Regions from separate parts of the Candidatus Thiodiazotropha sp. LNASS1 genome, predicted to be linked through region 3. Evidence: predicted binding sites of a transcription regulator. Region 3 holds the regulator's gene; each other region holds the start of a gene.
What was found. Region 3 encodes sigma-54, which starts transcription at its own class of promoters, with help from an activator protein. Its sites were predicted from a motif close to TGGCANGNTNCNTGCTT; they were not measured.

Region 1 (7,258 bases), 1.3 Mb from region 3:
GCACTGCCGCAATTTAAGGCGATGGTCCAGCGGTGTGATGACTATTTTTGCATCTTTGTTCTGATTTGCGACTGTCTGCAGCAGATAGTCCTTGACCGCGGCAACGATTGAGTGATGGGATTGATGGCGCCCACTCTCCCCATGACTGATCGCAGCTGCCGAACACAGGAGAAGCCCCAAAACCGCCTTAAATGTCACATTTCCATGCATCATGATAATAGTCTCTCGATTGACTGTTTAAATACATGCAATCGCCATGCCGTGAATTTAACAGGTGGGGGATGTGCCTTGGTCGAATATCGCCTGGATGACGCCAAGCAAATTAAATCAGGTGGTTAGTTGGCTTTTTCACTGCGGATTATGGCCCGGGAGGTGTCTGCGATTTGCTGTGGATGGGATTTAATTTCTCCAGCCACATAAAGACTTAGGTTGACTGGACAATACTAAAGGTCGCTCTGTTCAAGCCGCCATACTCATTATGATGGGTTTCTCAATGTGTGGGGTTTTATACCATGGCTGGCGTCTTGGACAGTGTCGATCAACGAACCAAACTAGCCGGACAGAACCGACTGGAATTGCTGCTCTTTCACCTGCAGGGGCGTCAGATCTTTGGCATCAATGTGTTCAAGGTGAAAGAAGTCGTGCAGTGCCCGAAGCTGACGGAACTGCCCGGTTCTAATCCGGTCATTCGCGGTGTGGCCTCACTCAGGGGCAATAATATACCTGTGATGGATCTGAGTAATGCCATAGGCGGTCCCAGGATGGACAATGTGACGGACTATTTCATCATCATCACCGAATATAACCGTCGACAACTCGCCTTTCTCGTGGCTAGCGTCGAGCGCATCGTCAATACTCACTGGGAGGATATCCTACCGCCTCCGAAGGGCCTGGGACGCAGCAGCTACATGACCGCGGTAACGAATATCGATGATCAGTTGGTTGAGATCATTGATGTGGAGAAAATTCTCAGTGAAGTTTTGGGTATCGATGAGGAATTGAAGCAACCAGTGGAGGAGACAGGGGCCGACTTGAGTAAGTTAAAGATACTGGTTGTTGATGATTCGATGGTGGCGCGCAATCAGATCAAAAAAGTTTTGAATGAAATGGGCATAGAGGTCGTGCAGGCGAAAGATGGCAGCGAGGCGCTGAATTTGTTGCTGGAGTGGTCTGAAGTGGGAGACCTGAATGACTGGTTGGCAATGGTGATCTCCGATATTGAAATGCCGAAAATGGATGGCTACTCTCTTGTGACGGCGATACGGGAAAATCCTAAACTGTCTGATCTGTATGTCATTCTGCACTCTTCTTTGAGCGGGGTATTCAATGAAACCATGGTGCGAAAAGTGGGTGCCGACCATTTTCTCGCTAAATTCATGCCGGATGAACTGGTCGGCCGGGTGACCGAGCGTCTCAAAAGCTTGGTTTAACACTATATCTGATAATTTAATAAGAACATTTAATAAAAATGTACCATCGGTCAGCCACGATATCGCCGGCGGATTATGAGGCGTTCAAGTCATTTCTGCAGCAGGCATGTGGAATATTGCTGGGTAGTGGGAAGGAGTATCTGGTCGCCAGCCGACTGAATAATATTATAAAGGAGGCGCAGGTCGATTCCCTGGGCGCCTTGCTTGATTTGATTCGGTCACCTGCCCATTCACGCCTGAAGGTGAAGGTGATCGATGCCATGACCACCAATGAAACCTTCTGGTTTAGGGATATCGGCCACTATATCCTCTTGAAAGAGACCATCCTGCCCGACCTGAACCTGAAACGAGGGGGCTCGATTCGTATATGGTCGGCCGCCTGTTCGAGCGGTCAGGAGCCTTACAACATCAGTATGATCGCAGAAGAGTATCAAGGCCTTAAACCCTCGGCCAAGCCGGTGCAGATTACCGCTACGGATATCTCGAGCAAGATGTTGGATGAGGCGCGTTCAGGCCTCTATTGCGGTCTGGCTGTTGAAAGAGGCCTTACTCCGGAGCAGAAAAAGAGATTCTTCCTGGCAAAGGAGCGTTGCCTTGAAGTAAAGCCTGAGATCAAACGCCGTGTCAGCTTCAGCTCGCTTAACCTGGCGGGCAGTTATCACGGTCTTGGGAAATTCGATGTGATTTTTTGCCGCAACGTACTCATCTACTTCTCCAATGAACTAAAGCGGGATATCGTCGATAGGATGGCTAACACGCTGAATCCAGGGGGTTACCTGTTTCTGGGGTCCACTGAGTCGATCAACCAGCTGACGACTCGTTTTGAGATGAAGGTGGGACATGGCGGTATCTCATATCGCTTGAAATCCTAAACGGCAATGCTTGCCGTATTGCGGCACCCGCTTGCCGCATTCCTGTTTTGATTAACCGGTTTTCGCCTGCGTGGCTTGGTCGGTAGGCGCTACTCACGGCTATCGGCTAACCGGCTTTTTCGCTATGGGTTGGCCTCGCTTTCCCGGCACTGAAATAGCCCACCCTCTGTGGAGCTGGCCCTGGCGGCCTCTATCCTGCTACTCCGATTGGATGCCGCACACTATGTGGCGTCGATGGGCCAAGCCTGTAAAGCGGACATTCGCTATAAATTAACAGCGGTTTGCAAGTTTGGCACACTCCCTGCATCTTCAGTGGCAAAGAGAGCTGTGGAGCTATCCATGAACTTTGACGACCTGTTTGGAATACATGAGAGGGCACTGGTGCTGCGTTCACAGCGGGCCGAGGTCCTTGCCGCGAATCTGGCCAATGCCGACACGCCGGGCTACAAGGCCCGGGATTTCGATTTCAAGGCGCTTCTGAACAGTGAAATGAACAGTTCCACTCGATTGAGAACCACTGACAGTCGTCATATTCAACCTGAAACAGGCCCCGTGCCTCCTTCGCAACTACTCTATCGCACCCCCATGCAACCATCTCTGGATGGCAATACGGTGGATACCGAAAGTGAGCATGTGGCGTACAGCGGCAATGCGATCGAGTACCAGGCAAGTCTCAGTTTCATCAACAGTAAGATCAGTGGCATACGTAAAGCGATAAAGGGTGAATGAGCATGTCTCTATTCAAGATCTTTGATACAGCTGCATCGGGTATGAGCGCACAGAGTCTGCGTCTCAATCTGGTCTCCAGCAACATGGCCAATGCCGATGCGGTAAGTAGCAGTATCGACCAGACCTATCGGGCCAGGCAGCCGGTATTCCAGACCCTGTTGGATCAGTCCAACCCCGACGCGGCAGCGAGTGGCGTGCGTATGGTGGGTGTGGTCGAAAGCCAGGCGCCGCTGGTCCAGGAATACTCGCCGCAACATCCCCTCGCCAACGAGGAGGGTTATATCTTTCGCCCGAATGTGAATATGGTGGAAGAGATGGCAAACATGCTTTCCGCTTCACGCTCTTATCAGGGCAACGTGGAAGTGGCCAACTCAGCCAAACAACTACTGCTCGCCACCCTGCGTATGGGCCAGTAAGGAGATAGCCATGACAGCCATCACGAATCGATACGATCTGTATGAAGATATCGGTCTGACCAACAACAGCATCAAACAGGAAAAGGAGCAGGGTCAGCTGGGATTGGAGGATTTTATGCAGCTTCTGGTGACCGAGCTGACACACCAGGATCCCTTCAAACCGATGGAAAACTCCGAAATGGCGACTCAGGTATCCCAGTTCGCCACAGTGTCGGGAATCGATGATCTGAATAACTCATTCAATGAACTGCGAAGCGCGCTGACTTCCGATCAGGCCCTGCAAGCGGCCAATCTCGTTGGTCGTGATGTGCTGGTTGAGAGCAGTGTCGGAGCGTTGGCGAATGGCGAGCCGCTGCAGGGCAGCGTCGTGCTTCCCTCCTCGGCGGGCAATGTCCGGGTGCTGATTTCCGATCAGTCCGGCGCCCTGGTCCGTGAACTGCAGCTTGGCACCCATGAGGCCGGGCAGGTTGCCTTCAGTTGGGATGGCTATGACGATGCCGGCGACTATGTAGGCGACGGACTCTATCAGATAAGCGCGATTGCCAACGTGGATGATGCGGAGATGGCTCCCAGCACGCTGGTATCCGCAGAGGTCGAGAGTGTCAACCTGGGTGGGCCCGGTGGTGTTCAGCTCAATCTGGGCGGACTTGGTCAGATCTCCATGAATGACGTGGCGCAAATTCAATAGAACATCAGCATCAATGCAACGAGCGTTGATTGCATATAGAGAAGAGACAGGAGAATAGAGATGGCATTTCGTATTGCTCTGAGTGGATTGGATGCGGCATCCACCGATCTTGATGTAACCGGTCACAATATCGCCAATGCGAGCACGGTCGGCTTCAAAGAGTCGCGTGCCGAGTTTGCTGATATCTATGCCAATTCCATCAGTGATGTCAGCAGTTCTGTACCGGGTAGGGGTGTTCGCGTGACCCGTGTTGCGCAGCAGTTTTCCCAGGGCAGCACAGAATTCACATCCAACAACCTGGACCTGGCGATCAACGGAGAGGGTTTCTTCGTGATGGAAGATACAGCGGGTGACGTAACCTATACCCGCGCCGGCGCCTTCAGTGTGGATCGGGATGGAAACGTGGTGGATCATACCGGTTCAAGGGTGCAGATCTTTCCCCGTATCGGTACTACCGGAACTCTGTTCAATACCGGCGATACCTCTGATCTGAATCTACCTGTGGTCTCGGGTACACCCCAGCCCACCAGCAATATCGAGGCAACCCTCAATCTAAGCGCGGCGGAACTGCCGCCGGTGGTTACTCTCGATCCGACAGCGCCCACCTTTACCTTCCCGCCGGATCCACAGAGCTACAATCATTCCACTGCGACCACAATTTATGATTCTCTGGGAACGGCGCACACCGCGACCATGTTCTACAGCAAGGTAGCGGACAATCAGTGGAATGCCTTTACCTTCGTGGATGGGGTCAATGTCACCGTGGGTGGCAACGCCTTTGCGGATGTCCAATTCACTACGGCTGGCGCCCTGGATGCCGGTGTGGGGGATGTGGATGCCCTGGGTAACGTGGCCATCGATACCTTCAGTCCGGGCGGCGGTGCCGCGGATATCACCAACCTGACCTTTGACTACAGCGCATCAACCCAGTTCGGTTCAGGCTTTTCCGTAAATGAATTGAGTCAGGACGGCTTTACATCGGGCCGTTTGAGTGGTGTGGATGTGGATGGCACGGGGGTCGTATTCGCTCGCTTTACCAACGGCCAGTCAGAGCCTTTAGGTAAGATCGCCATGGCCCGTTTCAGCAACAATCAAGGGCTGCGCCAGATTGGCGATACCAGTTGGGCAGAGTCGTTCGCCTCCGGCGATGTGCAGTTGGGCGAGGCCGGCACCAGCAGTTTCGGGCTGATACAGTCCGGTGCGTTGGAGAATTCAAATGTCGATCTGGCCAAGCAGTTGGTCAATCTGATTACCGCTCAACGTAATTTCCAGGCCAATGCGCAGGTCATCACCACTGCGGATGCCGTTACCCAGACAGTTATCAATATCCGTTAAGTAGGCTGGGTAGTCGCCACTTTTGTCCTCAGTGTACGGGGGGCGGGAGTGGCGATTTTTTATGGAATTTGAATTGGTTTGTACGCGTTTCGCGTGGGTTTTTTTAAGAAAAGAATATGAGCGAAGCGAACTCATCAATTCAAAATTATTTTTTGGTTTGTTTTTTGCAGTGTTCCAGTTAAAGCGATAGCGCCAGTTGAATTAAAGAACAGGAGCAACCCATGGATCGCATGCTTTACATCGCCATGAGCGGGGCAAAAGAGACCCTGATAGCACAGGCCAGCAACTCCAACAACCTGGCGAATGTGAATACACCGGGCTTCATGGAGGATCTCAATCAATTCCGCAGTATGCCCGTATTCGGCCAGGGTTACCCGACCCGTGTCTATGCGCTGGATGAACGCCCCAACATCAACTTTGACAAAGGCAGTATCCAGTCCACCGGTAATCCCCTCGATCTGGCAATTAAAGGCAAAGGTTACTTTGCGGTTCAGGCGGCTGACGGTTCGGAGACCTACACCCGTCGTGGCGACCTGAAGGTCGACGCCAACGGCCTGGTGACGAACGGCGAGGGTTTGCCGCTGATCGGCAATAGCGGGCCGATCGCCTTGCCGCCCTATGAACGCCTGGAGATCGCGCCTGACGGCACTATCACTATTTTGCCGGAAGGTTCAACACCCGAGGCGCTGGCGATTGTCGATCGCATCAAGATGGTCAATCCCGACACGGAGCAGTTGCTCAAGGGAGAAGATGGCCTGCTGCGTCTGATGGAGGGCGAAGAGGCGGATGCGGATGCCGCAACCGAGCTGGTATCCGGAGCTATCGAGAGCAGTAACGTCAATGTGGCGGACACCCTGGTCACCATGATCGAGCTGGCGCGCAAGTTTGAAATGCAGGTCAAGATGATGAAGACCGCCGAGGATCTGGACAACGCCTCGGTCCGGCTCATGAGCATGAGCTGATGTTGGCAAGTAAATTGCTCTTATTCAGATAGAGACTTTATTGAGACGTTGCACGGCAACGGATGACTCACCAGATTAATCAAGTACGAGGAAGAGACTATGTACCCGGCACTCTGGATCGCAAAAACCGGATTGGATGCACAACAGACCAACATGGCTGTGATCTCCAACAATCTCTCCAATGTCAATACCACCGGTTACAAACGGGACCGGGCCGTGTTCAACGACCTGATCTACCAGAATCTGCGACAGGTAGGAGCCCAATCCTCCGAGAATACCGAGCTGCCGTCAGGTCTGATGGTCGGCACCGGTGTGCGTGTGGTGGCGACCCAGAAGGAGCACAGCCAGGGCAATATCGTGCAGACCGGTAACTCATTGGACGTGGCCATCCAGGGAAAGGGCTATTTTCAGGTACTCCATCCCGACGGCAACATCGTCTACACCCGTGACGGCACCTTCAGCCTGACCGCCGACGGCAACATCGTCACACCCAACGGTTATGAGCTGCAGCCGGCGATGACCGTGCCAAGCAACGCCGTCAGTCTGACCATTGGTTCGGACGGCGTGGTCTCGACGTTGGTATCAGGTAACAACACCCCGACCCAGATCGGTCAGATCGAACTGGCCTATTTCGTCAACCCACAAGGTTTGGAGCCGATCGGTGACAATCTCTATCGCGAGACCAATGCCAGTGGTGGTGTTAATACCACGATACCCGGTACCGACAGTACCGGCACCCTGATCCAGGCCGCACTGGAGAGCTCGAATGTGAATGTTGTCGAGGAGCTGGTCAATATGATCGAGACCCAGCGTGCCTACGAGATGA
Region 2 (7,258 bases), 1.0 Mb from region 3:
TCGCTGGTGTTAGCCTTGTATGGCGCCAAAGAACCCCTGCATCTGTGGAGACCGGAACCGGCAGAGATACGTAAACTCAAAGAGTTACTGTCACGGCTGGAGGCATTGCAAGGCGATATCCAGCGTGAACGCAACCGCCTGGAGAAGGCCTTGTCAGGGATCAGTCATCTAGAGGTTGGGCACTCCATCTCGACCGTGCTCAAAGGCCTGGAGCAAGAACAAAAGCGTCTGGAAGCGATGATCGATGAGCATATCGACACCCACCCCCAGCTGAAAAACGACCAGCAGCTGCTAGAAAGTATCCCAGGCATTGGCCGGACCCTCAGTCGAATCATGATGAGTGTCTACTGTGCCCGGGATTTTGAGCATGCTAGTCAAATGGCCGCCTATCTGGGAGTGGTGCCCATCGAGCATCAATCCGGATCCAGCATCAACAAGCGACCACGACTGTCGAAAGCAGGCAGCGCGAGGATCAGGGCCAAACTCTACATGCCTGCTATCGTGGCCAGTCTACACAACCCGACGGCCAAGGCCTTATACGAGCGGTTGCTCGCGAGAGGAAAATGCAAAATGTCCGCATTAGGAGCCGTTATGCGCAAATTAGTACATCTGTGCTTTGGGGTACTCAAGCACCAGCAAGATTACTCCCCACAAGCCGCTTTATAGCTACTTGTGGGAGTAAGGGAGAGATGGTATCTATATGCTACGATCCCGTCATTCCGGCGCATGCCGGAATCCAGGGAGAATGCCAGGGTGGTGGTATGAAGCGACAACCGTGCGTGTATCTATTAGCCAGCAAACGAAATGGAACCCTATACACGGGTGTGACTTTTAACCTGCTACGGTCGACAATCGTGTGGAGCATCTGGATTCCGGCCTGCGCCGGAATGACGGGATCAGTGAAGTCTACCCACAAATTCTTCGGTGGATTCTTATTTTAGAACCATGTCTGCTTTTTCTCTGAGGTGTGGTTTGCCGTACCTTACTTTAGATTGAAGTGGGAACCATTTAGATCTGGCCGAACAGGGTCATGATAAAAAAATAGATGACGAAGGCGGCCCCGACGATGAGCCAAAACCTGTTCCATTTTTTATGGCGCAGTTTGAATTTAGCTGTCTGCGTATCGATAACGGATCTGTCATTCTCGCCCAGTGACGGATCGATCCATACCCGGGCATGGTTCAGGTCGTCGGCTTCGACGGCGGCTATCGCCTGGTTCAGATCGATGCGATAGATGTGGTTGTCCAGATCGACCAGGTTGTTGTGCAGCATGTTGTGCAGATGCATCTGGCCCGCATCGATATCGTTGAAGCGGGCGATATAGCGGATTTGTGAGCCATGACTGGCTTCCTGGGTGTTCGGCAGTTTATCCTTGACTATTACACGCACCAAATCCAGATGCTCAGGGTGAGTTTCCAATGTGAGATAGCCGGTCTTCATAGGTTTTTTATCTGTTTACCCGCATTACTCAGCCATAGTGTAAGCGACACTTTGAAGTTTTTAGTTTTTAGTTTTTAGTTTTTAGTTTTTAGTGGATGGGTTTGCTTAGCTCACGACTTTTTTAGATTATCTTTTCCTAATGCGCTTGCCGCTGAAGATGTGACGAGTGGTCAAGAAAGAGGAGTGTGGTCAAACAACTCAAAACTCAACACTAAAAACTCAAAACTTCTCAGCAGCTTTTGACTGACATGCTCCCATCCTTGATTGAGCATGATGGGCAATCAGGTAAGTTTATAACATCTACTCATCCCCCCACACCAGTTCTCCCGCTTCGCGTAGGTCATAACCGGACAGCTGTTTTGCCATGGCCTTGCATTCGGTTGAACGCAGACGCGCTATGAGATCCTGAAACAGGCGCCGAAACCAGATACTGCGGGGTAGTGTCAGATCGAAGGACTCCCAGCCGAATGGGATGAATGCCAATCCATATTCATTGGCTGCCGCGCGTGCCCCCGGGGCTACGTCCGCCTGGCCCATGGCGATATTGGCGGCGGCCTCACGTTCCGAAAGGGCGGTGGCGACACAATTCAGCTTTTCCGTGCTGGTGCCATAACCGCTGAGTACTTCCATCAGAAAACGCTGAGCGCCGGCGCCGCTTTGACGCATGGTCCAACGGAACTCGCGGTCGAAGAGATTCTCCGGCTGCAGTTTCCGTTGTTCGATCCGGCGGCTGACCATCAGTCCCTGTTCGCGGCGAAACAGGCGTATCAGCACCCACTGGCGAAATTGCGGGTATTGGCGCAGCAGTGCCGGGTGGCGCGTATGGCTCTCCTGATTCGGCCCCCAATGGATACCACAGGCGTCGATACGATTGGCCTGCAGCAGTTCCAGGCCCAGCCGGGTGCCGGTGGGGGAGTAACTGATCAGGGCATGGGAGCCGGTCTCATCGGCAAAGGTCATGATCAACCGATAGAGCAGGGGATCGTCGCTGCCGGCGATCACCAGCCTGTTGGTCATCAATCCACCGTGGGCGGAGTCGAGCATCCAACGATCGACCAGCTCTCTCGGAAACAACCACTTGCCGGTTATCTTGGTGGCGGGGATGCGCTCTTCGTTGACCAGGGCATAGATCTTCTTCTCATTCAGATGAAGATATTCCGCAACCTGTTTGACGTTCATAAAGATATGTTGATCCTGGGACATCACCGCTACCATAGCTTCCCCCCGTTATCGGCTTTTGCTCTGACCGGCCTGTCGTACCCCGGACTTTTGCGGGCGGACCTCCGGCACGGCATCGAAACTGACCTGTTCCGCCCCGTTGTAGACCAGGAAGTGTTTGCCCTTGGCGCGGGCGATCAGGGTGACGCCGACCTTTCTAGCCAATTCCAATCCCATTTGCGTGATACCTGAGCGGGAGAGCAGGACCGGTATCCCCATCTGTGCAACCTTGATCACCATCTCGGAGGTGAGCCTGCCGGTGGTATAGAAGATCTTGTCGTTGCCATCGGTTTCTTCGAGCCACATATGGCCGGCGATGGCGTCGACGGCGTTATGCCGCCCCACATCTTCGATGAAGAGATGAATCCGCTCTTCACTGCACAGGGCACAGCCGTGTACCGCTCCAGCCCGTTGATAGACCTGGTTGTACTCGTTGAGTGTCTGCAACAGTCTGTATATCTCGGATTGACGAATACTCCTCCGGGGCAGTTCGATCTTCTCCAGGTCATCCATCAGATCGCCAAACACTGTCCCCTGGCCGCAGCCGGTCGTCACTGTTTTACGCGCCATCTTCTCTTTCACGCCCTGTACGCCCTCATAGGTGGTGATGGCTGCGGAGTCGGTCTCCCAGTCGACCTGGATCGCTTTGATCTGTTCGATATCCAGGATCAGTTTTTGATTGCGCAGCCATCCCAGCACCAGCATCTCGGGACGGGTGCCCAGGGTCATCAGGGTGACCAGTTCCTGTTTGTCCAGATAGAGTGTCAGGGCACGTTCCGCGGCAACATGGCCGTTTCTGATATCGCCATACTCATCGATCGCAACAGCCTCCACCGCGGCACTGAGTCCCGCATCAGTCATCAGGGGCCGTTTTGTATCAGAGAGGGTGTCCATGGGTTCCACCTAACCACCGGTTACATTCATATGGCGGAACAGCACCGGTTTGGCCGTAAGATCGAACTCGTGGCCCTTGGGCTTGATCTCCATGGCATCGATGATCGCCTGGCGCAACGGCTCATCGTCCAGTGGATTGGCGCGCACCACCCGGCGCAAGTCCATGGAGTGTTCCTGACCGAGACATAGCAGCAGGCGCCCTTCGGCGGTGAGACGCACCCGGTTGCAGTGATCACAGAAGTTGTGGCTGTGAGGCGAGATGAAGCCGACCCGGGTGTTGCTGTCGTTGATACGGTAGTAACGCGCCGGTCCGCCGGTCGTATCCGTGGTGGCTATCAGATCGTAGTGCGGTTGCAGATCCTGCAGTACCTGTTGGCTGGAGTAGTAGAGTTCCGCCCGGTCGTGATCACCGGTCTCTCCCAGAGGCATCTCCTCGATAAAGCTGATATCCATGCCGCGTTTTTCGGCGAATTCCACCAATGCGGGGATTTCGTCATGATTGCGGTTTTTCAGGATCACCGAGTTGATCTTCACCCGCTGAAAACCTGCCTCGAGGGCGGCATCGATTCCGGCGAGGGTACGGCGAATGTCACCGATCCTGGTTATTTTCCTGAAACGCGCTTCCTGCAGTGAATCGAGGCTGATATTGACCCGCGTCACGCCTGCACGCTGCAATGTCTTTGCGTAGCGATTAAGCAGGGTGCCGTTGGTGGTCAGTGTGAGATCGTCCAGTCCATCCAGCTGGCCGAGGGACTCAAACAGCTGCATGACACCGCGTCTGGTCAGGGGCTCACCGCCGGTGATGCGGATTTTTCTCACCCCCATCTCTACGAAGGATTTGCCGACCCGAAACAGTTCTTCCAGGGTCAACAGCTGAGAACGGGGTACGAACGTCATATCTTCCGACATGCAGTAGACGCAGCGCAGGTCGCAACGGTCGGTGACAGAGATCCGCAGATAGTTGATGCGGCGATTAAAGCGGTCGACCAGGGATGATTGGGTCTGATGTTCGGGGCTCTCTCTGTTCACGCGCGGTCTCTCGGGTTGGATCTCCTGTCTGATGAGCAATTACCGTACCCGATGAAACCGATCACCAGCGTGTAAAGACCGGGAATAGTTCAGGTTTCACTCAACGGTTACCGCTCAAGGATCGGCATATTGACGCTAATCCCTTGTCTGGTGGGGGCTGGCGGCAAGTGGCGCTGTATCTGCGGTGGAATAACATGGGGGGATCAGCCCTTGCGCATCCGTCCCATGGCTGGGCAAGGCGTATAGGATTTCGCTCCCGTTACACCCATCGTGATGCCACGGTGGTGTAGCAATATGGTAAGAAATGTCCCACCTCAGTGATTCTAAACGGGACATTTTGCCCTGTTTTTCCGCTGATCCGTTTTACCGATTTTTTTCCCAATGCGACTCTCTTCTGATTTTACTGCCCTGATGATCGTTTGGTATGCAACTTGCGATGCATGAATTGGATAAGCACCGGGTATCAAACCATGACGGCAACGAATAGCGACCATACAAGGGACCATAACCCTTCAAAATTCAATGTTTCTGTGATCATCCAGCAGTCACCCAGTGATTCCCGATGGCTGGAAGACCGTTGGGAGGCCGTTGGCGTTGTAGCCGCCCTGGAAGAGGAGAGGGTCGATAGGGCCGGGCCGAGCCTGATCCACCAGGAGGGGCCGGTCAGTCACTATCTCTATCCGGGATTCACCCTGCGCCTGCATGAGGATGAGTGTGAAAGCTACTACTACAATCTGCTCTCATCGCAACCCCACTGTTACGTGGTGGCGAATTTGGACGACCAGGGCAAGCCGAACCCCTTTCTCGTCAGTCTTAGTTATGACGAGGCCCATGCCTATCTCGAGGGCGACGATACCGTCTACACCGTACCGGTACCGGCCGAGTTGTATCGTTGGACAGAGGCCTTTGTGCTGGACCACTACGCGCCGCAGAAAAGGACCAAGCGCAAGCGTGCCGACTGGAAATCTGCAGCCCGCGGGCCCGGCGATCATGAAGCCTGAGGATTCCCCGGAAACAGCCGTTCAGACAGACGCCGGCTTCTATCGTCGCTGGTCTGAAAAAAAACAGGCATCCCGGCAGCCCCTGGCGGAACAGGACGAAACGGTCGAAGAGCAACAACAGCCAGGCGACGAGGATATGCCTTCGTTGGAGAGCCTGGATGAAAACTCCGACTACAGCGGTTTCCTCTCCCCCCGGGTATCCGATCAGCTGCGCCAAGTCGCATTGCGGAAGCTCTTTCACAGTGCGGCATTCAATGTCTGCGACGGCTTGGATGATTACGCAGAGGATTTCACGAGTTTTGAAAAACTCGGGGATCTGATGACAGCGGATCTGCGTCACCGGCTTGAGCAGGAAGCACTCAGGCAGCAGCAACAAGTGGATGAGTTGGCCAAGCGCGATGCACGGGAGAGTGACGCATCAGACGATGAGGCGAGTGATGAGCCGGCGACAGCGCAGACCGGGCAAAACGAAGATCCAACCGACGAGGCAAAAACATGAGTGAATCGAACACCACGGCCGTGTCAATGGTCAACCGCCGGGCGCGGGATCTGGCGTTGCAGGCGATGCGGGAAATCGGCGTGGAGGCGACCAGTCTGGTCAACTATCAGTCCCGCGGCCGGGTGGCGGTGATCGGGGATCAGACGGCGCTGGAGATCGCGCCGCGGCTGAACGATAAGCTCAGTCCGATCGTGGTCTTGACCCGGGGTGTGGAAGAACCGGGCGCTCCGGTTGTCCCCGTGGGTGGACGTGACCTTCGGATAGAGGGGTATCTCGGGGCTTTCAAGATACATCTCGGCGAAGCCGGCCGCGCCAATGCGGAGATCCTTGCGGTGGATCTGATCCTGGATCTCTCGCACACGCCTTTGATGGATCGGGTGATGAATCCTCCCGGTTACTACCACTCAAGTATCGAGGAGGATCAGCTCTCGCCGGTACTCGATGAAATGGCTCAGATGACCGGTAATTTCGAGAAACCCCGCTATTTCGACTACGATCCGGCGATCTGTGCCCATGGCCGTTCGGGTAAGCATGCCTGCACCCGTTGCATCGATGCCTGTCCCGCCGATGCGATCACCAGCCTGGCCGAGACTGTCGAAGTGAACAGCTATCTCTGCCAGGGAGGCGGTGCCTGCGCCAGTGTCTGCCCCAGTGGGGCGATGCGCTATCTCTATCCATCGGTCAGAGACACTTTGCAACGGCTGCGTAAATTGTTGCATACCTATCTTGAGCAAGGAGGGTGTTCTCCGGTGGTGGTGTTTCATGCCGCTTCGGATCAACCGTTGCCGAACGATATGCCCGCCCACTATCTGCCGGTAGTGGTGGAGGAGTTGGCCAGCACCGGCATGGATGTCTGGTTGACGGTTCTGGCTTATGGCGCCAGGCAAGTGTTGTTGGCGGATGACGGCGGCATGCCGTCGGCCGTGAAGAGTGCGATGCAGGAACAGTTCGCCATCGCGGAGGAGATCCTGCGTGCGATGGGGTATCCCCAAACATCGATCCGGCTGATTGCACATGCTGAATTGCTGCGGGATAGCGGTGAGGGTATGCCTGAGATCCCGCTGGCGGGATTTTCCGGGATCGGCAGCAAGCGGCAATCGATCTTTCTTGCCATCGACCACCTTTACGACCAGGCCGAGCGGCCCAAACCGATGGCCAGCCTTCCCGCGGGCGCTCC
Region 3 (7,258 bases):
GCCCTGTTGATCCCCCTTTCCGTCCACTCCAGTGTCTTGAAACGTGAGTATCCGTTACTGCTAGCGGTCTCGGCGATGGCTTTTCTTTTGATGTGGGATGGTGAACTGAATCAGTTCGATGGGGTAATCCTGGTCGTGACCCTGGTGGCAGTGCTGGGATGGATGATCTATACCGCCAAGACCGGGGCTGCAGACCCAATCGCCGGAGAGTTTGATGCAGAGATTCCGCACGATATACCTACCCAAAAGGCGATTGTCCTGCTTTTGGGCGGCTTGATATTTCTGCTTTTGAGTTCCCGACTGCTTGTTTGGGGTGCCTCGAATGTGGCATCTGCGCTGGGCGTCAGTGATGTCATTATCGGTTTGACCATCGTTGCCATCGGCACCAGCCTGCCTGAGTTGGCTGCCAGTATCACCAGCGCTCTGAAAGGGGAGGATGACCTCGCCATCGGCAATGTCATCGGTTCCAATCTCTATAATCTGCTGGCGGTACTGAGTATCCCGGGCTTGGTGGCACCAGGAGCCTATTCACCTGAGGTCATGGAGCGTGATCTTCCGGTGATGATGGTGCTTACCATGTTCCTCTTCTTTATGGGGCACGGTCTGGGTAAACAGGGGCGTATCAACCGTCTGGAGGGATTACTCCTGCTGCTCTGTTTCATTGGCTATCAGTCTCTGCTCTTTGTGTCACTGGTGAATGCCTGATCTATGGATGTTTCAAACCTTATGTGAGTGAGTTGTCTAATGACCAAAGCCACAAGTCCAACTAAAGAAGAGATGATTCGGATGATCGATCTGGGCAGGGCTGTGATCGAAACTGAGGCTGATGCAGTCCAATCGCTGATCCCCAGGTTGGGCGATGAATTTGCCCTGGCATGCAGTTATCTTCTCCATTGCCAGGGCAGGATTGTCGTTATCGGAATGGGCAAATCGGGTCATATCGGCAATAAGATCGCTGCGACCCTGGCCAGTACCGGCAGCCCGGCCTTTTTTGTTCATCCGGGTGAGGCCAGCCACGGTGATCTCGGTATGATAACTCCTCAGGATGTGGTCCTGGCGCTGTCCAACTCAGGGGAGACCGGCGAGTTACTGGTCATCCTGCCCCTGCTTAAGCGACTGGGTGCGCCCTTGATCGCCATGACCGGAAAACCTGAGTCGACGCTGGCAAGAGAATCCGAGGTACATATCGATGTCAGCGTTCAGAAGGAGGCCTGCCCCCTGGGCTTGGCCCCGACATCAAGCACGACTGCGGCATTGGTGATGGGTGATGCGATGGCGGTTGCATTGCTGCAGGCACGGGGTTTTACCGCCAAGGATTTCGCCCTCTCTCATCCGGGAGGCACCCTGGGAAGGCGGTTGCTTTTGCGGGTCAGTGATATAATGCATGCGGACGGGTCTTTGCCGTCGGTAGGTCTCGATGCCACATTGCATGAGGCGTTGGAAGTGATGTCGGCCAAAGGCCTGGGTATGACCGCGATAGTGGATCCGGAGGGTGGAGTGGCCGGAGTCTATACCGATGGCGATCTGCGGCGTACCTTGAACAAGCCTATCGATATACACCATGTCAAGGTGAGTGAGGTCATGACCAGCGACTGCCTGACAGTATCACCTGAGACGTTGGCAGCAGAAGCCTTGCAGATGATGGACGAGAAAAAGATTAACGGCCTGCTGGTTATTGATGAAAAACAGCAACTGATCGGTGCATTCAATATGCATGATCTGCTTAGAGCCGGTGTGATGTAGGGGGGTAGAGAAAGTGCAGGATATACATGCCAAGGCCAGTGGTGTGAAACTGGTCATTTTTGATGTCGATGGTGTGCTGACCGATGGTGGTCTGTTTCTTGGTGACGACGGTCAGGAGTATAAGTCGTTCAACTCCAGGGATGGTCACGGTATGAAGATGTTGCAGAAATCGGGTGTGGTAATCGGCATTATCACCGGACGAAGCTCTGAGGTCGTGCGTATCCGTATGGAGAGTCTGGGTATCGAGCATGTCTATCAGGGTAAGTTGGACAAACTGCCGGCCTATGAGGAGTTGCGCAATAAACTGGGCCTTTCGGATGACCAGGTAGCCTATGTGGGTGATGACGTCGTCGATCTGCCCATCATGCGGCGTGTCGGATTGGCCATCGCCGTGAATGACGCCCATCCCTTTGTTCTCCAGCATGCTCACTGGCAGACACGCCACAACGGTGGGCGTGGCGCCGCCAGAGATGTTTGCGAGATGGTGCTCGAGGCCCAGGGTAATCTTAAGACTGAGTTGGACAGCTATCTTTGAAGCGTCAATTAATCGGTCTCTTTTTTATAGGTGCGGCGCTGCTGAGCCTGGGCTGGTGGATGAATAGGTTGATGCAGCCGGAGGAGGCCCGAACGCCGGGTGTTAGACACGATCCCGATTCTTACGCCGAGGAGTTGGTTGTGCAAACCTACGATGAACAGGGTGCACTCAAACAGCGATTGCAGTCTCGGGGGATGAGGCATTTTGAAAAAACCGGGATTACCGAACTGCAACAACCGGTTCTCTGGCATTACAACCAACAGAGCCCCCCTTTGCAGATGCGGGCGCAGGATGGTCTGATCAGACGCAGTGAAGAGAGTCTCCATCTTGCCGGGGGTGTGGTTATCGATCGTCCTAGCGGCGCGGACACTGCGCCGTTGCATATTGTCACGCAGGATTTGACGCTGCACTTTGAAGATTCATTTGCTACAACCGATGGCCCGGTACGCATCGAGAGCGATGACCAATGGATGACCGCAACAGGTATGGAGGCCTGGCTGAAGGGACCGCTACGGCTCAAACTGCTGCATGAGGTGCGAGGCTATTATGAATTCCAATAGAATGAAATACGTTGTGACCTGTCTGGTGTTGCTGCTGATCATTTGGGCGCCGGGGCATGCGTTGGAAAGTGACAAGGATCAACCCATGCATCTGGAAGCGGACAGCCTTTCCGTCGATGAGGCATCCGGTGTGGTGTTATATGAGGGAAGTGTCGAGATCACCCAGGGCAGTCTGAGGATTTGGGCCGATCGGCTGTGGATCCATCGTCGCCAGGGCAAAACGGAGAAGGTCATCAGTGAAGGGAGTCCCGTTCGCTTTCGTCAGTTGACGGAGAAAGGGGATGAGGAGGTTCATGGCGAAGCCCGGCGTGTGGAGATCAACGCGGAGCGTGATGAATTGCTGTTGATCGATGATGCATCGCTTGAGCAGGGTGGCAACCGTTTTCGCAACGACCGGATTATCTACAATCGCGCCAAGGCAATGGTCAAGGCGGGTACAAGCGCGCAAGGTAAGCAACGCGTGCAGGTTGTCATCGAGCCAAACAAGCAGCCATGAGTCAGCTACAGGCCAAGGCGCTTCAAAAGCAGTATGGTAAGCGCAATGTTGTGGACGGCGTCTCACTTAGCGTGAACAGCGGTGAAGTGGTCGGGTTACTGGGGCCCAATGGGGCCGGTAAGACCACCAGTTTTTATATGATCGTCGGTCTGATCCCGGTGGATCATGGCGAGATACTTCTCAATGGGGAGGTTCTGACCGATCGGGCTATGCATATGCGAGCGCGCAGCGGTATTGGCTATCTGGCGCAGGAGCCATCGGTATTTCGACGGCTTACGGTTGAGCAGAACATTCTTGCGATTCTGGAGACAGTGGAGGTTCTGGATGCCGGCAAGCGCCGTGAAATGTGTGACCAGCTGTTGCGGGAATTCGGTATCGATCACTTGCGGGACAATCTGGCAATGAGCCTCTCGGGGGGTGAGCGCAGGCGTCTGGAGATTGCCAGAGCCCTCTCCGTCCAGCCGCGCTTTATTCTATTGGATGAGCCTTTCGCCGGTGTCGACCCTATTGCTGTCATCGATATCAAAAAGATCATTCAACATCTCAAGGCCCTGCAGATAGGCGTTCTGATTACGGATCATAATGTTAGAGAGACACTGGATATCTGTGATCGGGCCTATATCATCAATAGCGGTCAAGTGCTGGCTGAGGGCTCCACGAATGAGATTCTTCAGAATGATGAGGTGAGAAGTGTCTATCTTGGCGAAGATTTTTCTATGTAGAGATGGTTTTGTGGGGGTAATGCATCCCCTTGATTTCTAATGGATTCCAGGATTGATCCTGGAAGCTTGCAGTGACAAGTTTTAGCATTCTGGCGGGATTCCGGGGAGAAAATCTTTTTCCTCGGTGAGTTTTTTTAGCTAGAATGAAGTTAAAGACATACAAATAACATACCAGGTCCAAAGATATCATCTGCGATGAAGCAGGCGCTACAGCTCCGACTCGGACAACATCTCACCATGACACCACAGTTGCAGCAGGCAATACGCCTGCTGCAACTGTCTGCTCTCGACCTCAGTCAGGAGGTTCAGGAGGTGATCGAGACCAATCCTATGCTCGAAGTGGAGGAGGAGTTCGGTCAACAAAACAGCACTCAGGAGAATGAGGGCGCTGACAACGGGGCGGCGGAAAATTCAGCGGCAGAGGGTTCGAGCAGTAACGACATCAACAATGAACGTGAAATCCAGACTGATGCGTCTCAGGTGACTGAAGAACTGCCGGTCGACAGTGAATGGAGCGATGTCTATGACAGCTATCAGCCGACGACGGGTGGCAGTGGCGAGAGTAATGACCACGACTATTTGATACAGAACAGTAGCGCCACGACGCTACAAGACCATCTGCTGTGGCAGATGAATCTGACTCCCTTCACTCCGCAGGATATCTATGTCGCCACAACCATCATCGACAGCATCAACGAGGATGGTTATTTCACCGGAGATCTGGAGGAGGTGCTGCAGTCGCTGAACGATGAAGAGGCCACCATTGACGATGTCAAAGCGGTGTTGCATCGAATACAGGCATTCGATCCACCCGGTGTCGGCGCCCAGGGTCCTCAGGACTGCCTGCTTATCCAGTTGAATCAACTGTCCGAATCGACCCCCTATCTACAGTCGGCAATCAGGCTTTGCAAGGACCATTTCAGCCTCCTGACCGCGCAGGACCAGAACCAGATCATGCGTAGGATGAAGATCGATCAGGACGAGCTGGCGGCAGTGATGCAGCTGATTCGTACGCTCAATCCCCATCCGGGTACACTCATTGCGAGCAGCGAACCTGAATATGTCATACCTGATGTGTTCGTGAGTAAGCGCAACGGCCGATGGGTGGTTGAACTGAATGGCGAGGTGACCCCGAAACTGCGGGTAAACACCGGCTATGCCAATCTGATCAGACGCGCGGACCAGAGTAAAGACAATACTTTTTTGAAGAACCATCTGCAGGAGGCCCGGTGGTTCATTAAGAGCCTGATGAGCAGAAACGAAACTATTTTACGCGTGGCGAGTAAAATCGTAGAGTATCAACGGGGGTTCTTTGAGCATGGAGAGGAGGCGATGAAACCTCTGGTATTGAGGGATATCGCCGAGGCGCTGGAGATGCATGAATCGACGATATCCCGTGTGACGACACAGAAATATATGCATACACCCAGGGGTACGCTGGAGTTCAAGTATTTCTTTTCCAGCCATGTCAGCACCAGTGCGGGAGGTGAGTGCTCGTCTACTGCAATTCGTGCGCTGATAAAAAAAATGATTGCCGCTGAGATTCCCAACAAGCCTCTCAGTGACAATAAGATTGCCGCCCTCTTGTCCGATCAGGGTATCGAAGTTGCCCGTCGGACAGTGGCAAAGTACCGTGAGTCGATGGGTATTCCACCGTCGAACGAACGTAAACGTCTGATATAGGAGTTGAATGCGCGACTGATCACCGGCTGTTGACAGTAATCCCTTTGCGGATGCAACCAGGCACAAGGCTTATGAGGATTGCCAAACAGCATATACTGTAAATGTGGCTTGTCGCCATTTAGTCATGTCAGGCAGGGTGATGGGTAACCTCATCTAAGATAGGAGAAAATTATGCAAATTAGCGTGACCGGTCATCATGTGGATGTAACCAATGCCTTGAAAAGCTATGTGGATAGTAAATTTGAGCGCCTGGAGCGCCATTTCGATAATGTGATAAATGTTCACGTTATCCTGAGTGTGGAAAAAATGAGGCAGAAGGCAGAAGCCACAATGCAAGTGAACGGTGCGAGTGTTTATGCGGATTCTGTACAGGAAGACATGTATGCAGCTATAGATCTGCTCACGGACAGGTTGGATAGACAGGTGCTGAAGCACAAGGAGAAAATGAAAAGTCATCGCGCCGGAAGCGGCGTAAAATATGCGTCTGAATAATACGGGCTGATTGAACTGGCGAGGTTTCCATGTTTCCAAACGGTTATCTTGTGGAAGAACGGATCGGTTGCAATGTGGAGGCGGCCAGCAAGAAGCGCGTATTGGAACAGCTCGGTCAGCGACTGGCCGAGGCTGTTCCAGATCTCAATCAAGATATGGTTTTTGATGCGCTCCTTGAGCGTGAAAGGCTGGGCAGTACCGGTTTGGGCAAGGGTATAGCACTTCCCCATGCCCGCATGCCGCATATCACCGAGGCTCTCGCGGCGTTTGTCCAACTGCCGGAGGGAATCGATTTCGATGCCATCGACAATCAACCGGTTGATCTTGCCTTCGCCATGTTGGTGCCGGAAGAGGCGACCGATGAGCATCTGCAATTGTTGGCCAAACTGGCGCAGATGTTTGACGATCACGATTTCTGTAGTGAGTTGAGGCAAGCGACAACTGCGCAAGATCTTTATCAACTGATCCAGCAACGGGAAGCTATAATCTCCTCTTAATGAAGCCAATCTATACCATTCGGGATCTCTATGAAGAGCTGGCCGGCGAGCTTTCGCTGAGCTGGAATGGTGAAGGGGGGGACACTGAGATCGTTCTGGATATTGAATCTCAACATGGAAAGCCACCCGCAGGTCCCCTCAATCTGGTTCGGCCCAATCAGATCCAGGTTATCGGGCCGCCGGAAAGGGAACATCTGTTGAATGATGAAAAGGATGTCTATCATGATTATCTACAGGTACTGTTCAAGGCCTCCCCCGCATCGCTTATATTCACCGATGGACTGAAACCGCTTCAGGAATGTGAGGAGCAGGCACTGGAAAGGAGTATTGCGCTTTTCTATACCCCTCAACCCGACAATCAGGTGATAAATCGCCTATTGGAACGCTTCAGTCAGCCGGTGGGTGAAAAACTGCTGGTGCACGGGGTCTACATGGAGGTCCTTGGCAGGGGCGTATTGCTCAGCGGTGATCCGGCGATCGGTAAAAGCGAACTCGCATTGGCATTGATTTCACGGGGCCATTGTTTGATC
Region 4 (7,258 bases), 1.1 Mb from region 3:
TCTATCGTCACGTGCAGGAGGGTAAGCCTCTTCGTGAGGCGATAATCAACGGAACGGCTGAGGTGGCGCTGCCGGTGATCTCGGCCACCATGACCACCGTGGCCGCGTTTTTGCCGATGTTGATCATGTCGGGTTCCACAGGGCAGTTTTTTGCACTGGTGCCGAAGGCAGTGAGCTTCGCCATTATCGCCTCCCTGGTGGAGTGCCTTCTGATTCTGCCTATTCACTACCTGGATTTCGGGCCGCGTCAGCAGAGTGCCGTTGATTTGCTGGAGCGGGACAATAGCTTGATGCGGGTTGTGCGACGGTTTACCGACTGGCTGTTGTCACTGACACTGCGGTTTCGCCTTTTGTCCGTACTGGTTGTTTCTTTGCTGTTTGCCGTATCGGTAATGATCCTTGCACTTTCCGCGAGTGGTAAGGTGCCGTTGATTAAAATTCAATTTTTTCCTGACGACTACAAGCTCTACTACGTCGATATCGTAGGGCCCAGCAATATTGCGATTGAAGAGGTGGATGAGCGCGTCAAGCGTATTGCGGAGACTGTCATGGAGGATGGACCGGGGATGGCGAGCGCCGCCGCGGGACTGGCCGGTCTCTATTTCAACGAGGACTATGAACCCGTGTATGGCAATAATCATGGTTCGGTGATGGTAACCATGCCCAGTGCTTCCGAACAGAGCTTTGACGATCCACTTGCCCACCTGGATCGTATGCGGGAGAAGTTGAAGCCGATCCATGAGACGGATGGTTATACACTTCATGTCCATCCGCAAAATGACGGTCCTCCAAGCGGCAAGGATATCAATGTGCGGGTAGTGGGAGCGAATGTGGAGGCGGTCTCAGGCCTGGCCGGAGAGTTATTGACCTATATGCTCGAATCGTCGGATATCGGCCCACATTTGATTGGTCTTGATGATGATCGCGGGGTTCATAAACGTGTATTCCGTCTGTGGGTCGAACAGGAGAGAGTGGCTGAGTTCGGTTTGGACAACAGTCAGGTAGCAAGACTTGCGGCGAGCGTGCTCGACGGTCGTTATCTGGGTAAGTACCGACATATTGATGAAGAGGTGGACCTGAAACTCCGGATCGATTCTGATGCGTTACAGGATCCTGAGAATGCACTCTATATTCCCGTAGTGGAGGATGCTGAACACCCTGTCTATCTGGCGGACCTGGTGCGAGTGGAGGCATATAATGAACCCGGTGAGATCAAGCGCTATCAGGGTCAACGGGCAATCAGTCTGAAGGCGGATATTCGAGAAGGTGCGCCCACATCGACTCCCGCGATTGTCAACCTGGTGAGGGATCGCTTCGAGACGATTCGTAATCGTTATCCGGGTGCGACAGTAACCTTTGGCGGTGAGCATGAGGATACCCAGCGATCATTCGAGTCTCTGGCATATGCCTTCATCATTGCGGTGCTGGTGATGTATGTGATCTTGGCAACGCAGTTTCAATCCTATCTGCAGCCTCTGATTATTTTGTCCGCTGTCGTTTTTGCGTTGATTGGAGTCGTATTCGGAAAGTTGGTGACTCAATCACTCTTCACGGTGAACAGTTTCATTGCTGTGATCGGCGTAGCCGGGGTTGTGGTCAATGACGCCCTGGTACTGATCGACTTCATCAACAAACGGTATCGCAAGGGGCTATCCCGTCGTGCGGCGATTATCGAGGGAGTCCATATCCGTTTGCGCCCGATTCTGCTGACTACGTTGACGACATCCCTGGGATTGTTGCCGATGGCAATAGGGTTTCCCAGTTACTCGCTGATCTGGGGAACCATGGCATCCACTTTTGTCACCGGTCTTGCCACGGCTACCGCACTGACACTGTTTATCATTCCTGTTCTGTGGGATCTTCTGCAGGGCTTTCAGGAGCGGTTTCATAAACAAGAAATCGCGGGTGAAAAAACTGTGGAATAAAAAAACGCCCGCATCGAGCGGGCGTCATGATCGAGAGGAAAGAAAACTCTGTTAGCTGTTTCTTTTTCTGCCAAGGCGTGTGGCGCCAATACCTAGCAGTCCCATTCCCAGCAGTACCAGGGTTGAAGGCTCGGGTACATTCACTTCCACTTCCTCATCTATTGGTCCCGGTGCGTCATCATAGGTATAGCTGACAAAGATGTTGCCGCTCCAGGAATTGAATTTGGTGCGTTGGAGGCAGTTGTCATATGGGCCACAACGGGTCAAATCCGCAATCAAGGTCCGAACAAGCCTGAAATCCAGGGGGTCAGGTCCGACAAAATCGCTTAAGCTGAAACTTGTCAGATCGAATGCATCGTTGAACGTACCGCTTTCCTCACTGCTATCTGCACAGCTGAGTAGATCTTGGCAGCTGTTCCTTGTGACCTCATGGTTCCTTTCCACTTCCCGGTTCGGATCAATCAGGCGAATCGCTTGGTTGCTGACAGAGCGGCCGGCACCTGAGGCGACGCCTCTGAAGCGACTGTCATAGGAACGGACCACGGAACCGAGATCCCAATCCGTTTCAAACCAGATATCCACGTCCAGCAACTGTCCGAGTGAGCCGTCGAACCGATCCATCGAGACCGTCTGCACGTCTCTGACCACTGTCCTGATATTATTTCCCAGTTCATCTGTACCTGTGAAATAATCATTGACTGAGTCGTTGCTGCTGAAGCTGAAGGAAACCATGTCACCGATACTCATGACGGTGGCGCTCGATGTGGTGCTGAAGGCACACAGAGCTATGATTGCACTTGTCTTGAGTAGAGTCTGCTTAATGTTCATGACGGATCCTCAAATTAATCCTTAAATACAACTGTTGCTGCCTTTATTAATACAGATTCCGTGCCAAAAATATATTACCTAATAAATTCAATATGATATGAATATCTGCTATTTGTTTAATATGTTAGTGTAAACTAATTCGACACCTGTCTAATTGTACATTAACTTCTTTAAAAACAATGTATTATGAATATATTAGTGACTGATTGGGAATAATACTCCTACGAAAAGTCAGATATTTGCATTGAGGTGTAAGAGTTTTCAGAAAAGATGAAATTGATTGCGATAGAAACGGCTGCCGAAGCCTGTTCGGCGGCCCTATATCTCAGCGGTGAAGTGTCAATCCGCTACAAAATCATGCCCCGGGGTCACAGTGAGCTGATCCTCGATATGGTTGATGATCTACTGCGGGAAGCCGGTCTGTCGCCCACCTCCCTGGATGCAGTCGCTTTCGGCCGCGGTCCCGGTTCATTTACCGGTGTTCGGATTGCGACGGGCGTGATTCAGGGGATCGCCTTTGCGGCGGACTTGCCGGTGGTCGGCGTTTCGACCCTGGCGGCGTTGGCGCAACGGGCCTACCGGGAGAAGGGGGAACGAAATCTGCTCGCTGCCTTCGACGCCAGGATGGGAGAACTCTATTGGGCCGGTTACCGGGTTGCTGAAAAGGAGCTGGTGGTACCCGCTATACCGGAGCAGGTGGGATCCGCGCAACAGGTTGAGATGCCAGACGGCGGCGAGTGGTATGGCGTAGGTTCCGGGTGGGGCGCCTATAGTGAACAGTTGGAACAGCGCCTGGAGGCTCATTTATTGGGTTTCAAAGCCGAGATCCACTGCAGTGCCCGTGATATCGCATCGCTGGCGGCTGAGGATTACCTTGCCGGGTTGGCCGTGGCGCCGGAGCTTGCGCTGCCGGTCTATCTGCGTAACCAGGTCGCCAAAAAGATGTGATTTTTAAAGGGATCTCCTGCCGATCAATTGGTTTTATCGGGCATCCTAAAAGCTGATACCGATACTGCCAAAGCCTCCCCCACCGGAACTGGCACCGAAACCAAAGCGTATGCGAGGCTTTGGCCTGGATTTATGCTCGGGCCAGAGTGTGATCTCATCGCATTCTAATATCGGGAATGGGTAACGGCTGTCAGCGACCTGGCCCTGGCGGACTTCCGACAACTTACCGGTAGCCGTTACCAACCGGCCAACGGCATACTCAACCGTTTCGAGATAGCCGGGCTGTTGCGCAATGAAGCGACCGATGGAGTTGGCGTCCGTATCGGGGTGGCCGTCTTCATCGAGTGGATAGGCCAGAATCTGAATCTCCGTGGTCTCACGCAAGTTCCTGGTTTCGATAATGACACCACCCCATTGCAGGAGGTTGCTGCTGTCTGAAGGTTGAGAAGAAGCGGCCTTCAGTGGGGTGATGCTTCGGTCGGCAACAGGAATGGCCGGTTTGCTGCTGCAGGCATGCAGTATGGTCGCTGTGATCAAGATGAAAAACCAGCGCATCGGGTCTATCACCAGTAGTAGTAGGGGTATCTACGCCAATAGGGATAATAAAACGGATCGTAGAAGGGGTCGTAATAGTAGGGATGATTGTAGACCCTCTCTTCCGGCCACAGGTAATAGGCCTCTACCTCGACAACAGGGTAGGGATATGGGTAGTCGCCGACAGGTTTTTGCACAACTTCAACAATACTGCCGGTGATAGTGATCTCCCGGTTCTTCGGATACTCCTCCGGTTCCAGGTATCCCTCGATGCGTGCAATGAAACGGCCGATGCTGCGGCTGTCGTCTTTGGGTTTGCCCTCATCATCGAGCGGACGTGAGAGGATTTCGATCCGGGTCTCCTGCGCCAGGTTCTCGACCGAGATGATGTCGCCACCCCAACGGATCTTCGCATTCGTAAACTGCTGGTTATGCTGTTGCACCTCGTCCACGCGGATATCTCCCGCCGGCGGCGTGCCGATAACCTTAGGGACATGAGAGGCGCACCCCGTTATCAGGATAATGCCGAGGATGCCAAGGGGCATGAGTCTGTAGCGTTTGGTCATGATGTAAATCATCTAGCCATGGCATTGGGGTGTCTACATCGGTTTGACTCTGTGTGTATGATTAAATTCCTTTCAGTCAAATCTGCATCAGTCGAGTCTTGGCCGGTCTTGTAGCGATCATGAGGTGGGGTCAATTGTCACAGATGAGAGTCGATATCATCCAGTGTTACTCGACAATCCGCTCCTTCTCCGCTTCTTCCTGGTAGTAGTAGTCGTAGTTTTGATGCATATGGTTGGTAAACGACCAGGCTTCGTTGTACGAAAGACCGCTGTTCTTGGGGATGATGACCTTGACGTAGAGATTGTCTTCCTGCCGTTTCAAACGACTGAGGTTTTGTTCCAGTTGCTTGCGGGATATCGACGAAAATTTTCTGTCTTCAGGCCCTTTGTAATCGATGCGAAAATATTTACCGGATTTGGTATAGCGTACCTCGACCACCGTTTTGCCTTTTGCGGTACGGGCCGGTCGTAACAACTTATTGTATTGAATCTTGAGCTGTGAATAGTCCTGTTTGAGGTCGATCAACTGCTCATCCGTTTCCTGGGTGCGTGTCAGGGCGGCCAGTAGCTCCTGGTCTTTCTCCCGCAGTGTTATGCGTATCTGTTCCAGATCCTGTTGTGTACTTTCCTGGCGGGCGGTGGCCTGTTCCAGGTCGAGCTGGAGACGTTCGATATTGCGGTTGGATTCACTGATCTGGTTCTGCAGCCGGCTGGTCTCCTGGTTCAACCGTGTCACCTGGGTGGTTAACAGCTCACGCTCTTGTGTCAGCGCCTTGGTCTTGTTATCGAGTTCATCCCTTTCACGACTGAGGTTGGTTATCTGGAAGCGCTGGCTTGAGATCGCCGCCTCTTGCTCTTCAGAGCGTTCGGTCATCCGCATCAGCTGCATGCGTAACATGGTGATTTCATGCTCACGGGCTATCAACCGCTCTTCCAGGGTTTCGTTCTGTTCGTCCGTGGTGCGCACAAGTTCCAATGCTTCCTGCTCCGAAGCGATGGACATCCTGAGTTGGCTGAGCAGTTCCATGTTGCGTAACAACAGGATCACCATCGCCAGCAGGAAAATCATCACGATAACGGTCATGATGTCCGTGAAAGAGGGCCAGAAGCTGTCATCCCCCTGATTGCCTTGCTGATTGAGACGGAGATCGATGAAGTTATTTTCCATCTGGATCAATCATCCTCATGCAGGCGGAAACCACGCTTCAGTACGTGTTTTATCTCCGCCATGTCGTTATGCAGCGCATCACTCTTCTCTTCGTAGCCTTGAAGGGTTTCCAGGATTCGTTGTTCAACGGTTTCAAATGTCTGCTGGGACTGTTCCATTTGGTTGACCAGCTCCTGAAGGGAGCGCACCAGGCCGGTGAATTCATACAGTGCACTGTCGGTTTGGACCTGAAATCGTGGAATCAGCTCATTCACGGTGACCTGTTCAACCGCACTGATCAGGTTGGTTTGGACATCACCCAGTTTGAGATGAAAATAACCGAAGAAGATGAAACATATGATCGCGGTAATGGTGGTTGAGAGCGCCGTGGACATGCCGTGGACCACCAGGCCCATACCGCTTACATTGATCGAGGTGGCGAGCTGATCGGAGGCGCCGATCAAGGCTATCGACAGAGAGACGATAGTACCGAAGACACCGGTCAGAATAAGAATGTTGTTGATGAACCTGGGCAGGCTGTTACGGGTACTCTCATTTGCCACCAGGGTGGATGCCAGGGATCCATGGTTGATCGGGCAGTTTGCCTTGTGCAATCCCAGCATGGTCCGGTAGCGGTTGGCTATGATGGCCTTTTTATGGATCCGCTTCAGCGGGTCCTGCTCGCCTTCGCGCAGGTTGCGCAGGAATCGGATCAGGGCGTTCTCTTCCGCCACATAATGGAGGAAGATTGTGATCATGCGCAGGATACCGATGGCGAACAGCCCGATGATGGTGCCGTTGATGATCAACCCGGTGCTGGTGAGTTGATTGCGGAAATAGACATCGTTGATGAATTCGTATTTCCATACGATGAGTGCTGCGATCACAGCGGAGAGGAGTATCATCCGTATCAGGATATTACGGCTGAAGTTTCGACGTAACTGTATGCTTCCCAACGCTCTGCTCCCGGCGATATAGAATCTTGTTATCAGTCACTGAATGCGGCGAGGTCAATGGGATGGATTGCAGTGTTGATGCTCAGTTTGCGAAAAAAAAGATGCGTGTCGATCCAACAACAGTTTTCGATCTTTTCCGCTATTTGAATCAATTACTTGCAAAAATCAGCCATTGTGGGCCCGCGATTTCAGGTGTGACAGTGTACCCCAGCCAAGTGGACCTCGCCATAAATCCTTCCATTTTCCGCCACTCTCGAGGGGCTTGTAAATGTCATCACTGCAACAGAGAGCACATTATCGCAGGTCATTGATAGCGATCTATCAGGCTGCATTGAAACGGGTGGAAGGCCGGGC

Region 1: a site for sigma-54 is predicted at 2,593-2,609, ahead of flgB (flagellar basal body rod protein FlgB). Genes of this name have one in related genera too.
Region 2: a site for sigma-54 is predicted at 5,002-5,018, ahead of AB8516_RS19190 (DUF3305 domain-containing protein). Genes of this name have one in related genera too.
Region 4: a site for sigma-54 is predicted at 2,803-2,819, ahead of AB8516_RS09255 (PEP-CTERM sorting domain-containing protein). Genes of this name have one in related genera too.

What each region holds. Positions count from the first base shown of each region.
Region 1 covers NZ_OZ156465.1:1,952,509-1,959,766, reverse strand. Annotated here, with positions in the region: gene flgA (flagellar basal body P-ring formation chaperone FlgA) at 1-213, opposite strand, end outside; gene AB8516_RS08540 (chemotaxis protein CheV) at 513-1,430, shown strand; gene AB8516_RS08535 (protein-glutamate O-methyltransferase CheR) at 1,469-2,302, shown strand; gene flgB (flagellar basal body rod protein FlgB) at 2,642-3,031, shown strand; gene flgC (flagellar basal body rod protein FlgC) at 3,034-3,447, shown strand; gene AB8516_RS08520 (flagellar hook assembly protein FlgD) at 3,458-4,135, shown strand; gene flgE (flagellar hook protein FlgE) at 4,196-5,470, shown strand; gene flgF (flagellar basal-body rod protein FlgF) at 5,692-6,432, shown strand; gene flgG (flagellar basal-body rod protein FlgG) at 6,532-7,258, shown strand, end outside.
Region 2 covers NZ_OZ156465.1:4,291,638-4,298,895, forward strand. Annotated here, with positions in the region: gene AB8516_RS19165 (IS110 family transposase) at 1-666, shown strand, start outside; gene AB8516_RS19170 (hypothetical protein) at 1,009-1,440, opposite strand; gene AB8516_RS19175 (helix-turn-helix transcriptional regulator) at 1,741-2,643, opposite strand; gene AB8516_RS19180 (formate dehydrogenase accessory sulfurtransferase FdhD) at 2,668-3,552, opposite strand; gene moaA (GTP 3',8-cyclase MoaA) at 3,562-4,581, opposite strand; gene AB8516_RS19190 (DUF3305 domain-containing protein) at 5,052-5,582, shown strand; gene AB8516_RS19195 (DUF3306 domain-containing protein) at 5,572-6,081, shown strand; gene AB8516_RS19200 (4Fe-4S binding protein) at 6,078-7,258, shown strand, end outside.
Region 3 covers NZ_OZ156465.1:3,248,303-3,255,560, forward strand. Annotated here, with positions in the region: gene AB8516_RS14275 (calcium/sodium antiporter) at 1-705, shown strand, start outside; gene AB8516_RS14280 (KpsF/GutQ family sugar-phosphate isomerase) at 745-1,743, shown strand; gene kdsC (3-deoxy-manno-octulosonate-8-phosphatase KdsC) at 1,757-2,278, shown strand; gene lptC (LPS export ABC transporter periplasmic protein LptC) at 2,275-2,838, shown strand; gene lptA (lipopolysaccharide transport periplasmic protein LptA) at 2,840-3,334, shown strand; gene lptB (LPS export ABC transporter ATP-binding protein) at 3,331-4,056, shown strand; gene AB8516_RS14305 (RNA polymerase factor sigma-54) at 4,252-5,739, shown strand; gene raiA (ribosome hibernation-promoting factor, HPF/YfiA family) at 5,911-6,231, shown strand; gene ptsN (PTS IIA-like nitrogen regulatory protein PtsN) at 6,261-6,728, shown strand; gene hprK (HPr(Ser) kinase/phosphatase) at 6,728-7,258, shown strand, end outside.
Region 4 covers NZ_OZ156465.1:2,108,699-2,115,956, reverse strand. Annotated here, with positions in the region: gene AB8516_RS09260 (efflux RND transporter permease subunit) at 1-1,925, shown strand, start outside; gene AB8516_RS09255 (PEP-CTERM sorting domain-containing protein) at 1,977-2,753, opposite strand; gene tsaB (tRNA (adenosine(37)-N6)-threonylcarbamoyltransferase complex dimerization subunit type 1 TsaB) at 3,024-3,701, shown strand; gene AB8516_RS09245 (Slp family lipoprotein) at 3,747-4,256, opposite strand; gene AB8516_RS09240 (Slp family lipoprotein) at 4,265-4,801, opposite strand; gene AB8516_RS09235 (hypothetical protein) at 4,968-5,969, opposite strand; gene AB8516_RS09230 (hypothetical protein) at 5,975-6,904, opposite strand; gene AB8516_RS09225 (glycerate kinase) at 7,173-7,258, shown strand, end outside.